DNA from 2 places in the Streptomyces sp. NPDC029164 genome. Region 2 is predicted to be linked to the other one. Evidence: riboswitches for the same ligand, from Rfam matches in the RefSeq annotation. Region 2 holds a riboswitch; the other holds the start of a gene.
What was found. A riboswitch is a leader RNA that binds a small molecule or an ion and turns the genes downstream of it on or off. The one in region 2 is predicted to bind S-adenosylmethionine.
Positions count from the first base shown of each region.

Region 1: linked by a shared signal. The riboswitch ahead of thrC (threonine synthase) and the one ahead of ACZ4VT_RS11475 (aminotransferase class V-fold PLP-dependent enzyme) in region 2 are both predicted to bind S-adenosylmethionine.

Region 1 covers NZ_JBVHWW010000020.1:104,114-111,308, reverse strand. Annotated here, with positions in the region: gene groL (chaperonin GroEL) at 1-1,609, opposite strand, end outside; gene ACZ4VT_RS20635 (cold-shock protein) at 2,012-2,218, opposite strand; gene ACZ4VT_RS20630 (MoaD/ThiS family protein) at 2,633-2,911, opposite strand; gene thrC (threonine synthase) at 2,949-4,223, opposite strand; SAM riboswitch class I at 4,241-4,397, opposite strand; gene ACZ4VT_RS20620 (glucosyl-3-phosphoglycerate synthase) at 4,583-5,533, shown strand; gene ACZ4VT_RS20615 (alpha,alpha-trehalose-phosphate synthase (UDP-forming)) at 5,583-7,046, shown strand; gene otsB (trehalose-phosphatase) at 7,186-7,195, opposite strand, start outside.
Region 2 covers NZ_JBVHWW010000009.1:143,412-150,606, forward strand. Annotated here, with positions in the region: gene ACZ4VT_RS11450 (C40 family peptidase) at 1-166, opposite strand, end outside; gene ACZ4VT_RS11455 (NYN domain-containing protein) at 419-1,783, opposite strand; gene ACZ4VT_RS11460 (hypothetical protein) at 1,824-2,063, opposite strand; gene ACZ4VT_RS11465 (rhomboid family intramembrane serine protease) at 2,210-2,932, shown strand; gene ACZ4VT_RS11470 (Lrp/AsnC family transcriptional regulator) at 2,929-3,210, shown strand; gene ACZ4VT_RS11475 (aminotransferase class V-fold PLP-dependent enzyme) at 3,773-5,209, opposite strand; SAM riboswitch class IV at 5,468-5,584, opposite strand; gene trpD (anthranilate phosphoribosyltransferase) at 5,674-6,738, opposite strand; gene qcrB (cytochrome bc1 complex cytochrome b subunit) at 6,903-7,195, opposite strand, start outside.

The DNA.
Region 1 (7,195 bases), on a different contig from region 2:
CACCGCCCGGCATGCCGCCCGGGGCGCCGGCGCCGGCCTTCTCGGGCTTGTCGGCGATGACGGCCTCGGTCGTCAGGAACAGCGCGGCGATGGACGCGGCGTTCTGCAGGGCAGAGCGCGTGACCTTCGCCGGGTCGATGATGCCCTCGGCGATCATGTCGACGTACTCGCCGGTCGCGGCGTTCAGGCCGTGACCGATCGGAAGGTTGCGCACCTTCTCGACGACGACGCCACCCTCGAGACCACCGTTGACGGCGATCTGCTTCAGCGGGGCCTCCAGGGCGAGCTTCACGGCGTTGGCGCCGGTCGCCTCGTCCCCCTCGAGCTCCAGCTTCTCGAAGACCGCGGAGGCCTGGAGCAGGGCCACGCCACCACCGGCGACGATGCCCTCCTCGACGGCCGCCTTCGCGTTGCGAACGGCGTCCTCGATGCGGTGCTTGCGCTCCTTGAGCTCGACCTCGGTCGCGGCACCGGCCTTGATGACGGCCACGCCGCCGGCCAGCTTCGCGAGGCGCTCCTGGAGCTTCTCGCGGTCGTAGTCCGAGTCGGAGTTCTCGATCTCGGCGCGGATCTGGTTCACGCGACCGGCGACCTGGTCGCTGTCACCGGCACCGTCGACGATGGTGGTCTCGTCCTTGGTGATGACGACCTTGCGGGCGCGGCCGAGCAGGTCGAGACCGGCGTTCTCCAGCTTGAGGCCGACCTCCTCGGAGATGACCGTGCCGCCCGTGAGGATGGCGATGTCACCGAGCATGGCCTTGCGGCGGTCGCCGAAGCCCGGGGCCTTGACGGCGACCGACTTGAAGGTGCCGCGGATCTTGTTGACGACGAGGGTGGAGAGCGCCTCGCCCTCGACGTCCTCGGCGATGATCAGCAGCGGCTTGCCCGACTGCATGACCTTCTCCAGGAGCGGCAGCAGGTCCTTGACCGAGCCGATCTTGGAGTTGACGATCAGGATGTACGGGTCGTCGAGGGACGACTCCATGCGCTCCATGTCGGTGGCGAAGTACGCCGAGATGTAGCCCTTGTCGAAGCGCATGCCCTCGGTGAGCTCAAGCTCCAGACCGAAGGTCTGCGACTCCTCGACGGTGATGACGCCTTCCTTGCCGACCTTGTCCATGGCCTCGGCGATGAGCTCGCCGATCTGGGTGTCGGCGGCGGAGATGGAGGCCGTCGAAGCGATCTGCTCCTTGGTCTCGACATCCTTCGCCTGGGCGAGCAGGGCGGCGGAGACGGCCTCGACGGCCTTCTCGATACCACGCTTGAGGGCCATCGGGTTGGCGCCGGCGGCGACGTTGCGCAGGCCCTCGCGGACGAGCGCCTGGGCCAGCACGGTGGCGGTGGTCGTACCGTCGCCCGCGACGTCGTCCGTCTTCTTGGCGACTTCCTTGACCAGCTCGGCGCCGATCTTCTCGTACGGGTCCTCGAGCTCGATCTCCTTGGCGATGGAGACACCATCGTTGGTGATCGTGGGGGCGCCCCACTTCTTCTCAAGGACGACGTTGCGACCCTTGGGGCCAAGGGTGACCTTGACGGCGTCGGCGAGCTGGTTCATCCCACGCTCGAGGCCGCGACGGGCCTCCTCGTCGAACGCAATGATCTTGGCCATCTGAAGTGGTCCTCCCGGACAGCGGTGGATTGCTCCCAGGACCGCGCCCGCGCCCGCGACGGACGGCCTGCGTGCCCGGCGGTTCCTTCCCACCGGACCCTGCGGGCCTCACCGACCCGGTCCTCGTTCAGTAGCACTCTCACCGGGAGAGTGCTAATGCCAATGATTAGCACTCGACCCCCGAGAGTGCAAGCGGCTTCGAAGAAGCCCCGCTGAGGGGTGGCGGTCGGGCGACGGGCGGGCGCGAGCGGCTCGGGCCAACCCCCGCCCAGTACCGGACGTGGAGCGGGCGCACGTACGAGGGGCCCGCATCCCGTGTCCGGATGTGGGCCCCTCGTAAGGTCGTGCAGGTCGTGCAGGTCTTCGTTGAACACTGTGCGTCGGTGGTCGATCGCTCCAGGACTAGCCGAGCGCGAGCTTGACCATGTCCGCCTGCGGACCCTTCTGGCCCTGCGAGATCTCGAACTCGACCCGCTGACCCTCTTCAAGGGTGCGGTACCCGTCCATCTGGATGGCGCTGTAGTGGACGAACACATCCGCACCACCGTCGACCGCGATGAAGCCGTAGCCCTTCTCCGCGTTGAACCACTTGACGGTGCCCTGAGCCATGCCTAACTCCCCTATTACTGGCCCTTGCGCGGGAACGCACTTCGCGTTCCCGGGTCAGAACTTGCGTCGGAACGCGTCGACCGAGGCTGAATGTATCTGCGCGAGTGCTGTCTGCAACAGGTCAATCCGACGAGAATTCTGGACACGGGGAAACATTGAAATAGAGTGAAAATTTGCCATACTCCAGGGCAACTCGGGCCTGACATATCTCGCCAAAGCCCCATACCGCGCTTGCACATTGACCCGATGTCGACCCTCACGCGACCCGTTCATATGCAGCGGGCAAGTCCGGCGGAGGGGACTTCCCCAACTCTACCCCGCCCAATCAAGCAGAATTGCCCCCTCCGCTTTTAGCGGAGGGGGCAATTTCGGTTTGCGCGTGTCACCTGTCAGGCGACAAAGGGGCCGAGAGGATCAGCATCCGCCCGCGACGGCCGGAATGATCGAGACGCCGGCGCCGTCCGGCGTCTTCGCCTCCAGCCCGCCCTCGAAGCGCACGTCGTCGTCGTTGACGTAGACGTTCACGAAACGGCGCAGCTTGCCCTGGTCGTCCAGGACGCGCGCGGCGATGCCCGGGTGGCTCGCCTCCAGGGACTGGATGACCTCGGCGAGGGTCGCGCCCTCTGCGGGCACCTCGGCCTGACCGCCGGTGTAGGTGCGCAGGATGGTGGGGATGCGGACGTTGACGCTCATGGCGCTACTGCCTTTCCGGTAGAGCAGGAGGAGATGGTCAGGCCAGGCCGGCGGCGCGGAACGCGTCCAGGCTCGGGCGGATGGTGGCGGTCTGCCCGCTCTCCGCGGCCACCGCTTCCAGGGTCTTCAGGCCGTCGCCGGTGTTGAGGACGACGGTGGTCAGCGTCGGGTCGAGCTGCCCGTTCTCGATGAGCTTCTTCGTCACGCCGACGGTCACGCCGCCCGCGGTCTCGGCGAAGATGCCCTCGGTCTGCGCGAGGATCTTGATGGCCTCGACGACCTGCTCGTCGTTCACGTCCTCGACGTAACCGCCGGTGCGCCGCGCGATGTCCAGGACGTACGGGCCGTCCGCCGGGTTGCCGATCGCGAGGGACTTGGCGATGGTGTTCGGCTTCTGCGGGCGGACCACGTCGTGACCGGCCTTGAAGGCGGTCGACACCGGGGAGCAGCCCTCGGCCTGGGCGCCGAAGATCTTGTACGGCTTGTCCTCGACGAGGCCGAGCTTGATCAGCTCCTGCAACCCCTTGTCGATCTTCGTCAGCTGCGAGCCGGACGCGATCGGGATCACGAGCTGGTCGGGCAGCTGCCAGCCGAGCTGCTCGCAGATCTCGTAGGCGAGGGTCTTGGAGCCCTCTCCGTAGTACGGGCGCAGGTTGACGTTGACGAAGCCCCAGCCCTCGCCCAGCGGGTCGCCGATGAGCTCGGAGCAGAAGCGGTTGACGTCGTCGTAGTTGCCCTCGATGCCGACCAGGTCGCCGCCGTACACACCGGCCATGACGACCTTGCCCTGCTCCAGGTCGTGCGGGATGAACACGCAGGAGCGGAAGCCGGCGCGGGCGGCCGCGGCGCCGACGGCGCCGGCCAGGTTGCCGGTGGAGGAGCAGGAGAGGGTGGTGAAGCCGAAGGCGCGGGCGGCCTCGACGGCGATGGCCACGACGCGGTCCTTGAAGGAGTGCGTCGGGTTGCCGGAGTCGTCCTTGACGTAGAGCTTGCCGGTGACGCCGAGCTCCTTGGCCAGGTTGGCGGCGTCCACGAGCTTCGTGAATCCCGGGTTCAGGCTCGGCTTGGAGGCCACGTCCGCGGGGACGGGCAGCAGCGGCGCGTAACGCCAGATGTTGGTGGGGCCGGCCTCGATCGCGGCGCGCAGGGCCTCGGGGTCGCCGGTCGGGAGGTCGTAGGCGACTTCCAGAGGTCCGAAGCACTCGGCGCACGCGAAGATGGGGCCGAGCTCGAAGCGGGTGCCGCACTCGCGACAGGAAAGACCGTTGGCAGGTCCGAGATCGACAGAGGTGGCGACAGTCTGTGCAGCCATGATGGCGAGGCCCTTTCTCCTCATCTTCCCCATGGCGCACTTCGCCATGAGACGGAATTGGCACCTTCCCTAGCCGGGGACCTCGCTGACGTCGCTGACGTGCGATCGCGAGAACCGACTGGAGGGTTGCCGGGGCTTCAACGGGCCGTGTCCCTCTGCCCCTCTGGATGAGCGGTATGGCACCGGCACACGCGCTCTGTGGCGCGCCGGTGCGTTTGTACGCGGGGACCCCCGGCATGCGGTGGCCCTTCGCGTTGTTCAAGACTGTAACCGAAGGGCCGGGCGGTTGAGACAGCCGTCCGAACCGCGAGATGGATCACATAACGGCCGATAACGCCGACAACCAGGGAGTGCTGAGGGTGCTGGAAGAGGTGGAGCGCTGGCTGGCGGACCGCTCCTGGTCAGCCGCCGACCGACCGCTCGACCAGCTGCTCGACCGGAAGCGGGCGGCCGGGACCACGGTCAGCGTGGTGCTGCCCGCGCTGGACGAGGAGGCGACGGTCGGCGCGATCGTCGAGGTCATCCGGCGCGAGCTGATCGAGGGGCTGCCGTTCCCTCTGGTGGACGAGCTGATCGTCATCGACTCGGGCTCGACCGATCGTACGGCGGAGGTCGCGGCGAAGGCCGGCGCCCGGGTGGTGCACCGCGACGAGATCCTGCCGAGGCTCCCGGCACTGCCCGGCAAGGGCGAGGTGCTGTGGCGCTCGCTGCTGGCCACCAGCGGGGACATCGTCTGCTTCGTCGACGCCGACCTGCGGGACTTCTCCTCCGCCTTCGTCTCGGGGATCGTCGGACCGCTGCTGACCGAACCGGACGTGCAGTTCGTCAAGGCCATGTACGACCGCCCGCTCGGTGACGCCCCCGGGCAGGGCGGCCGGGTCACGGAACTGGTGGCCCGCCCCCTCCTCAACCTGCACTGGCCGCAGCTGGCCGGCTTCGTCCAGCCGCTGGGCGGCGAGTACGCCGTACGCCGCTCCCTGCTGGAACGGCTGCCGTTCCCCGTCGGGTACGGCGTCGAGCTGGGCCTGCTGGTCGACGCGCTGCACACGGTCGGGCTGGACGCGCTCGCCCAGGTGGACGTGGGCGTCCGCGTCCACCGCCACCAGGACGGGCAGGCGCTGGGCCGGATGGCCGCCGCGATCTACCGCACCGCCCTGCTGCGCCTGTCGCGCGGGCACCTGCTCCGGCCGGAGCTGACGCAGTTCGAGCGGGGGCCGGAAGGGTTCGTGCCGCGGACGTACGCGGTGGACACCGAGGAGCGGCCGCCGATGCTCGGCATCAAGGAGTACGCGCTGCGCCGCGTGGCGTGACGTCGGCCTGGAAAGTTTGAGCGAGCGCGGGCCGGGCTAGGTTCGCCGCATGGCTTCTCAGGTACTCGTAGCCGCCAACCGCGGCCCCCTCTCGTACGCGATCGACGCCGAAGGCGGCCTCAGCGCCCGGCGCGGCGGGGGCGGACTCGTCTCCGGGCTCTCCGCCGCCCTCGCGGAGCAGCCGGGAGCGCTGTGGATCTGCGCGGCCCTCTCGGAGGCGGACCGGGAGGCGGTCCGCCGGGGGGTGGCCGAGCCGGGCGTCCGGATGCTGGACATCGATCCCACGGTGTACGACGCGGCCTACAACGGCATCGCCAACTCTGTGCTGTGGTTCACGCACCACCACCTGTACGACGTCCCGCGCGAGCCGGTCTTCGACGCGGAGTTCCGGCGGCGGTGGGATGCGTACGTCGCGTACAACGAGGCCTTCGCGCGCGCCCTCGCCCAGGAGGCGGCGGAAGGGGCCCGCGTCCTGGTGCAGGACTACCACCTGGCGCTGGTCCCCGGGCAGTTGCGGCAGCTGCGGCCGGACCTGCGGATCGGGCACTTCACGCACACCCCGTGGGCCTCACGGGAGTTCATGGACATGATCCCGGACGACATCCGGAGCCAGCTGGTGTGGGGGATGCTCGGCGCGGACCGGCTGGGCTTCCACACGGCGAGGTGGGCGGGCAACTTCGCCAGTGGCGCGAGCAGGGACGACCTGGACGGCATCGCGGAAGCGTACTTCCCGGCCGGGACCCCGGAGCGCGGGGTGTGGCACCGCCGGGCGGCCCCGGACGGGCGCGGCTACGCGAAGCGGCAGTTCACCGAGGTGACCGCGTACCCCCTCGGGGTGGACGCGGACGAACTGCGGGCGCTGGCGCACCGGCCGGAGGTGGACGAGAAGCTGGCGCAGCTGCGGGCGGAGGTCGGCGACCGCAAGACGATCGCCCGGGTGGACCGGACCGAGCTGTCGAAGAACATCCTGCGGGGGCTGCTGGCGTACCGGGAGCTGCTGACGGTCCACCCCGAGTGGCGGGGCCGGGTCGTCCACCTGGCCTCGGCGTACCCGTCACGGCAGGACCTGGCGGTGTACCGGGCGTACACGGAGTCGGTGCGGGAGCTGGCGGCGGAGATCAACGAGGAGTTCGGAACGGCGGACTGGCAGCCGGTGCTGGTGTCGGTGCAGGACGACTTCGCGCGGTCGCTGGCGGTGTACCGGATGGCGGACGTGGCACTGGTGAACCCGGTGCGGGACGGGATGAACCTCGTGGCGAAGGAGATCCCCGTGGTGTCGGAGGCGGGGTGCGCGCTGGTGCTGTCCACCGGGGCGGGGGCGTACGAGGAGCTCCGGGCGGACGCGCTGACGGTGAACCCGTACGACGTCTCGGCGACGGCGGAGGCGTTGCACGCGGCGCTGGCCATGCCGGACGCCGAGCGTGCGGAGCGCACGCAGCGCTTGGCCGCCGCCGCCACGGCCCTCCCCCCGGCCGCCTGGTTCACGGCCCAACTGTCAGACCTGCTGCCGTGACGTTCAGCCCCGCCGGCGTTTGAGGCGCGGGGGTCCGGCGGCTGGCCCCCGGCGGTTCGGCGCCCGCGCCGCTGCTGTGGCTCCGCCCCAGACCCTCCCCCGGACTCCGTCCGGGGTGCGGGGCGGAGCCCCGGTCTTTTCAGGCTCGC
Region 2 (7,195 bases):
CCTCTTCGTAGAGGGCGTCGACCTGGGTCTTGACCTCGTCCTTGGTCGGCTTCGCCGGGGCGGCGGAGGCGCTCTGGGAGGTGAGGGCGACCACGGCGGCCGCGGTGGCGCCGAGCACGGTCACACGAGTGCGGTTCGGCTGCTTGGGTCGACGGTGGGACGCCACGGAGGCGAGCTCCTTCTTCCTAGAGCCACCGAAGAACGCAACTCGGCAGCACCTTCGCCGCCACTCCGAATGAGTGATCTACCGCACGAAGGTTTGAACGCACCCTAGTGACCTTGCTGTGATCAGTTCAAATCCCGCCGGGAAAAAATGTGCTCTCCGACCAGGTTCTTTACCTACAGCGCACGCTCTGTGCCGGGCACTTGACGGTACGTTCACTGCGACGCCGGTCAATTCCGGCATTCAGGAGGGGAGTTACGAAACTCGCGAAAGCCGCTTCAGGAGCAAAGCGGACGTCACCGGCCGCGCACCCGCCTTGGCCACCCCGTCGGCGACCTCCCGGTCGGTGGAGACCACGACCACCGGCCGGCCGGGCGGTTCGGCGCGCACCAGCTGACGGATCAGCTCGTCCGCCGTCACCCCCGCCTTGGAGAACAGCACCCGCACCCCGCGCGGCGGCGCGAGCAGCACCGGGGCCGCCAGTTCGGCACCGTCGAAGACACAGGTCATCTCCGCGCCCGTCTGCGCGGCCAGCATCGACAGCCCGCCCAGCAGCCGCAGCCGCTGCTTCTCCAGCGGCATCGTCGGATAGCCCGTCTTGGTCACGTTGTAGCCGTCGACCACCAGATGGGCCTGGGGCAGTGCCAACAGCTGGTCCAGCAACGCCGGATCGGTCTCCGACAGGGCGCGCGCCGCGATGTCCTTCGGCGTCATCCGGCCCGGCTCCACCGCGTCCACGGTGTCCGCGGGGCGGGTGTTCACGGGCGGCAGCGCCAGCTCGCGGCGCAGCCCCTGGGCCGCGTCCAGCACGGTGTCCAGCAGCAGCCGCAGCCGCATGTCCTCGATGCTGCGCCCCTCGCGGGTGGCCCGGCGCGAGGTCTCCAGCGCCGCCTCCACCTCCGCGAGACGGGACTTGAGCCGGCGGCTCTCGCTCTCGGCGGCGGCCACCCGGGTGGCCGCGTCGCCGCGGATCCCGTCGACCTCGGCAGTCAGCTTGCGCAGGGCCGCCTCACCGCGCTTGACGTCGCTGAGGGCGCTGCGCAGCTTGCGCTGAAGCGATTCCGCTTCCTTGCGGGCCGCGTCCAGCTCCCCGCGCACGTGCTCACCGCCCGTGCGCTGCGCCTCCCGGGCGTGGGCCAGCTCCTCGCGCAGCCGCTCCAGCTCACGCCGGGTCTCCTCGCCGACCCGCTCGGCGTCGGCGCGCTGCGCCTCCTCGCCCGCGGCGGCCACCAGCTTGACCCAGCCGGCCGGCCTCAGGACGAACGCGGCGGCCGCCACGTCCAGCGGATCCGCGGCGGCGGGCGGCGCACCCGACTCCAGGGCCGCGGCCAGCTCCGCCTGCGCCTCGCGCAGCTTCTCGGCGACCCGGCCGCGGAACACGGCATCGGTCTCGACCGCCGTGGCCATGGCGTTGCCGGCGAACTTGGCGCGCCGGGTCGGGGTGAAACGGGCGTACTGGCGCAGCTGCGCCGGCAGGTCCGCGACCGTCAGCGCGCCGAAGGCGTCCGAGACGAGCGCGACGACCCGCCGCCGCACGCCTTCCGGCAGCGGGCGGTCGAGTGCCTCGGCGGCGTCGCCGGCCGCGTCGGCCGGCTCAGCGCCGCTTGCTGGCTCCACAATCCGTCACCCCTACCGTGATCTACCTGTGGGCACGCCTCCGTCAGGAGTCCGCGCCCGGCCTGTCCACGAGCTCGATCTGGTCCACCGCGTTGCACCAGCGGCAGCGGACCGACTCGATGGTCTCATTGACCACCTCGCGTTCCTCGACCTTGGGTTCCCCGGCGAGGTCCAGGTGGACGTACTCGACGACCTTCGACGAACGGGTGACGTCGAAGCGCGTGAGGTTGCCGCACAGGGTGCAGCGCCACCGGGTGGTGTCGGTCGGCAGGGGAACCGTCATCAGGACGCTCTCTCCTTCGTAGCTGATTCAATTAAAGCCGTCCGCGCCGCCGTGTGCGCGTGTCTTCACCGGCCGGCGGACCGCAGCTCGTAACCCTACGGCCTGCCACCGCCTCAGGTGGGTCCCGTTGCGTCATGCTCTGTCACATGATCGTAAGGTGGCGGGCCGTACGCGAGGCTGCCCGGGGACCGGTGGTCACCCATGCGCTGATCGCGGGCTGCGGTGTGGTGTTCGTACTCGGCCCTGCCTCGGGGCTCAACCCGGTCTACGGGACGGGCGACGAGCTGCTGACCGCCGGGACCGCGTACTTCCGGCGCTGGGGCGTGGTCCCGGACGAGCTCTTCACGGGCACCCCGCGCGCCTGGCTCACCCCGCTGACGGCGCTGTTCGTCCACGGCGGCTGGCTGCACCTGCTCGGGAACATGCTCTTCCTCCACGTCTTCGGGGCGATGGCGGAGGAGCGGATGGGCCGCCCGGCGTTCCTCGTCTTCTACATCTGTACGGGGTACGTGGCACTGGCGGCGTACGCGGCGGCCAACGAGGGGTCCGCGCAGACCCTGGTGGGAGCGTCCGGAGCCATCTCGGCGGTGCTGGGCGCCTTCCTCTACCTGCTCCCGCGGGCGAGGGTGACGAGCCTGTTCCCCTTCCTGTTCTTCCTGCCGCTGCGGTTCCCGGCGTGGATCGTGCTGCTGTTCTGGTTCGCCCTCCAATGGGTGGCGGCGCAGCGGGCGGACAGCGGCCCCGGGGTCGCCTACCTGGCCCACCTGGTGGGCTTCTCGGTCGGCTTCCTCTACGCATGGGTCCGGTATCGGGGTGCGACTAGAGTGAGGCGACCAGCGACGGCCACCGAGGGAGACAGCCAGCCGTGATCACCGCGATCGTGCTCATCAAGACCAGCGTGGACCGGATCCCCGAGATCGCCGAGTCGATCGCCGCGCTGGACAGCGTCAGCGAGGTCTACTCCGTCACGGGGACGTACGACCTGATCGCGCTGGTCCGCGTGGCCCGCCACGAGAACCTGGCGGACATCATCCCGGGCCGCATCAGCAAGATCCCGGGCGTCGAGGCGACGGACACGCACGTGGCGTTCCGCACGTACTCGCAGCACGACCTGGAGGCGGCGTTCGCGATCGGCCTCGACGCGTAGCGCTGTGCCGTGCGGGTATCGGGTCGCCCCGTAGCCCCGGCCGCGGCTTCGCGACGCCTCAAACGCCGGCGGGGCCCTGCGCCCTCCGGCACGGTCCGCAGTAGGGCATGGGCTCCGCTCGGGGCGGCCCTTCGAGTGCGCCGGGCCGACCGCGGGGTCCCTCCGGGACGTCTCCTCGTCGTCGCGCCTGCGGGCCCGTCACGGCCGTGAGGGCGGTTGCGCGCTCCTCCTGCGGGGACGCCCCTGCGTGCCCCCGCTCCCCCGCGCCGGCCGTGGGGTGGGGACACGGCGGAGTGTCCCCGCAGGAGGAGCGCGCAACCGCCCTCCCCCGGTCGCAGCGGTGCCCGCAGGCGCGACGACGAGGAGACATTCCGGCGGGGCACCGGCCCACACCCGTCAGAGGTTCGGCAGGGGCTCGCCCGGCTGGGCGAGACGGTGCTCTCCCCGAGCCAGAAGACGTAGCCGCGGAGGTAGTCCGCGAGGCCCTCGTCGATGTGGGAGACGTACCCGGGCGCCGGCCGCCGCCTCCCGCTCGTCGGCGGCCTCCGAGACCCGTACGGTGTCACACGGCGGGAACGCAGCGGCCTTCCTCCGTGCGGTACTGCCACTTCGCGCCGTCCGCGACGAGCTCCTGCACCGCACGGACGAAGCGCTCGACGTGCTCGTCGGGGGTGCCCGCGCCGAAGCTGACGCGGATCGCGTTCAGCGAGCGCTCCCCCGGGGCCGCCTCCGGGGCTCCGCATTCGCCCTGGGCCTGCGGCTCGCTGCCGAGCAGGGTGCGGACCAGCGGGTGGGCGCAGAACAGGCCGTCGCGGACGCCGATCCCGTACTCCGCGGACAGCGCGGCGGCGAAGTGGGAGCTGTTCCAGCCGTCCACCACGAAGGAGATGACGCCGACGCGCGGGGCGTCGTCGCCGAAGAGCGACAGGACGCGGACCGCCGGGACCTCGGACAGGCCTTCGCGGACCTTGGCGATGAGGTGGCGCTCGCGGGCGACGAGACTGTCGAAGCCCGCCTCGGTCAGGGCCTTGCAGGCGGAGGCGATGGAGTAGACGCCGATGACGTTCGGGGAGCCGGCCTCGTGGCGGGCGGCCGTGGTGTGCCACTCGACGTCCACGCCGCCGTCCTCGCGCCGGGCCACCTTGCGGGAGGCGCCGCCGCCCGCGAGGTACGGCTCCGCCTGCTGGAGCCAGTCCGCGCGGCCGGCGAGCACGCCCGAGCCGAAGGGCGCGTAGAGCTTGTGTCCGGAGAAGGCGACCCAGTCCACGTCCAGGTCCTGGACCGAGACGGGGTGGTGCGGGGCCAGCTGGGCGGCGTCCAGGACGATCCGCGCGCCGTGGGCGTGCGCGGCGGCGGCGAGTTCCTTCACCGGCCACAGTTCACCGGTGACGTTGGACGCGCCGGTGACGCAGACCAGGGCCGGGCCCTTGGGGTCTCCCCAGCTCGAAGAGCCAGGGGATGGCTCGCGGTCGGCGAGGGCCCGCTCCAGGGTGGCGACGGCCTCACCCGGGGTGCGGGGGGCGTTGAGGTAGGTGACCTGCGCGTTCGTCCAGGGCAGGAGCGAGGCGTGGTGCTCGGTCTCGAAGACGAACACCTGGCAGTCGGCGGGGAGCACGGCGGCGAGCAGGTTCAGCGAGTCGGTGGTGGACCGGGTGAAGACCACCTGGTCGCAGGGGCGGCAGTCGAGGAACTCGGCGACCGTGACCCGGCTCTGCTCGAAGAGGTCGGTGGAGAGCTGCGAGAGGTACCCGGCGCCGCGGTGCACGCTGCCGTAGTACGGGGCGTACGCGGCCACGTCGTCCCAGACCCGCTGGAGCGCGGGGGCGCTGGCGGCGTAGTCCAGGGCGGCGTAGGTGACCTCGCCGCCGATGACGAGCGGGACGGTGACGTCCCGGCCGAGCACCGGCAGCGGCGCGGCACAGGCGGGGCCCTCGGCGGCGTCGGCGGTGGCGACGGAGGTGGCGGCGGCGGTGGCGGCGGCGTTCAGGAATGCGGACATGGCGGTATCTCCCGGCAGGCAGGGCTGAATGGCTTCGGAGTGCCCGTACGCGGGTACGGCCGTGCGGCCGTCCTGGGGGTCCCCCCGGACGTAGTCTGGGGGAGGTACGGGAGAGCCCTCGGGCCGGACCGAACGGTCGGCGGGGGTACACGGAAGTGACCCTGATCCGAGGGGTGAAGTAGGGGCGGAGTCGCCCTATCGCATTCGCTTGCTCACGGAAAACGCTCCTCGAGAAGACCAGGACCCCTGGTGTCGAGGGATCCGCGCTTGCCGTAGGCCTTGCTGCCTACGACCTGGTCATCACCCGGGGCACCCCGCCACGGAAGGAGGGTTGCCGGACAGCAAGCCGGGGCCTAAACGCTGTCACTCGTGACCTGGTCAGCATCCTGCCACAAGATCCCCCGCGCGCAAGACCCCGGTCCGCATGGTGGACCGGGGCCTTGGCTCGATTCGCCCGATCGTGGTCAGGCGTTGCTCGCCGCGACCCAGCGCTCCAGCGCCGCGCGCGCCGCGCCCGAGTCGATGGACTCCGCCGCGCGCACCAGACCGGCGGCGAGCTGCTCCTCCAGCGTGCCCGTGCCCGGGTCCAGGGCGACCAGGGCCGCCGCCGAGTTCAGCAGTACGGCTTCGCGGACCGGGCCGGTCTCGCCGGCCAGCAGGCGGCGGGCCACGTCCGCGTTGTACGAGGGGTCGCCGCCGGCCAGCGCCGAGACCTCGACCAGGTCGATGCCGATGTCGCGCGGGTCGAAGGACCGCTCCGAGACCTTGCCGTCGCGGACCCACCAGATGCGCGAGGTGGCCGTCGTGGTCAGTTCGTCCAGGCCGTCGTCACCGCGGAAGACCAGCGCGGACGAGCCCCGCTCGGCGAGTACGCCCGCGATGATCGGGGCCATCCGGGGGTCGGCCACGCCGGTCGCCTGGGCGCGCACCCGGGCCGGGTTGGTCAGCGGGCCCAGCGCGTTGAAGAAGGTCCGGATGCCCAGCTCCTTGCGGGCCGCCGCCACGTGCCGCAGCGCCGGGTGGAACTTGACCGCGAAGCAGAAGGTGATGCCGGCCTCCTCGGCGACCTCCACGACCCGCTCCCGGCTCAGGTTGAGGTTCACCCCGAGCTTCTCCAGGACGTCCGAGGAGCCGCTCGCGGAGGAGGCGGCCCGGTTCCCGTGCTTGACGACCTTGGCACCGGTTCCGGCCACGACGACCGCCGACATCGTCGAGATGTTCACCGTCTTGGCCCCGTCGCCGCCCGTGCCGACGATGTCCACCGTCCGGCCCGGCACCTCGATCAGGTTGGCGTGCTCGTACATCGCCCGTACGAGGCCGTTGATCTCCGCGACCGTCTCCCCCTTCGCCCGCAGCGCGACGGTGAAGCCGGCGATCTGGGCGTCGGTGGCCTCCCCGCGCATGATCCGGTCCATGGCCCAGGCGGTGTCGTCGGCACGCAGGTCCTGGCCGGTCAGCAGAGCGTCGAGGACGCCCGGCCAGCCACGGGCCGCCACGCTGTCGCCGCCTGCCGGGGTCACAACGTTCATGGTCCGCTCCTGCTGCTTGTCAAGGTTTCCACGTCGAATGGGAGGGCTCCAGCCTATCCAGCCCGGAACACGGCAAAGAGCCCCGTCCGGACACTGGACGGGGCTCTCGCCGTGGCGACACCAGAACTGACCGAAATCAGTCCCTCATACGGTCGTGCAGGGGATCAGTGGTGGCCGTGGCCGGCCTGGATCTCCTTGTACTCCTCCACCGTGGGCTTCGGAATCTGGTTGTTCTCCGCGTAGAAGCCCTTGCTGAGCTTCGCGCGGAGCTTCTCCGTGGCCTTCACCTTGCGCTCGACACCGTTCTCGTCGACCGTCGGGCCGATCTCGATCGGCTTGTACTGCTCGTGCGCGGTGAGCTTGTGCAGCTGGCCCGCCGGGAGCGGCTCGTGGACCTCGACGAACTCACCGTGCGGCAGACGCTTGATGATGCCGGTCTCGCGACCGTGCAGCACCT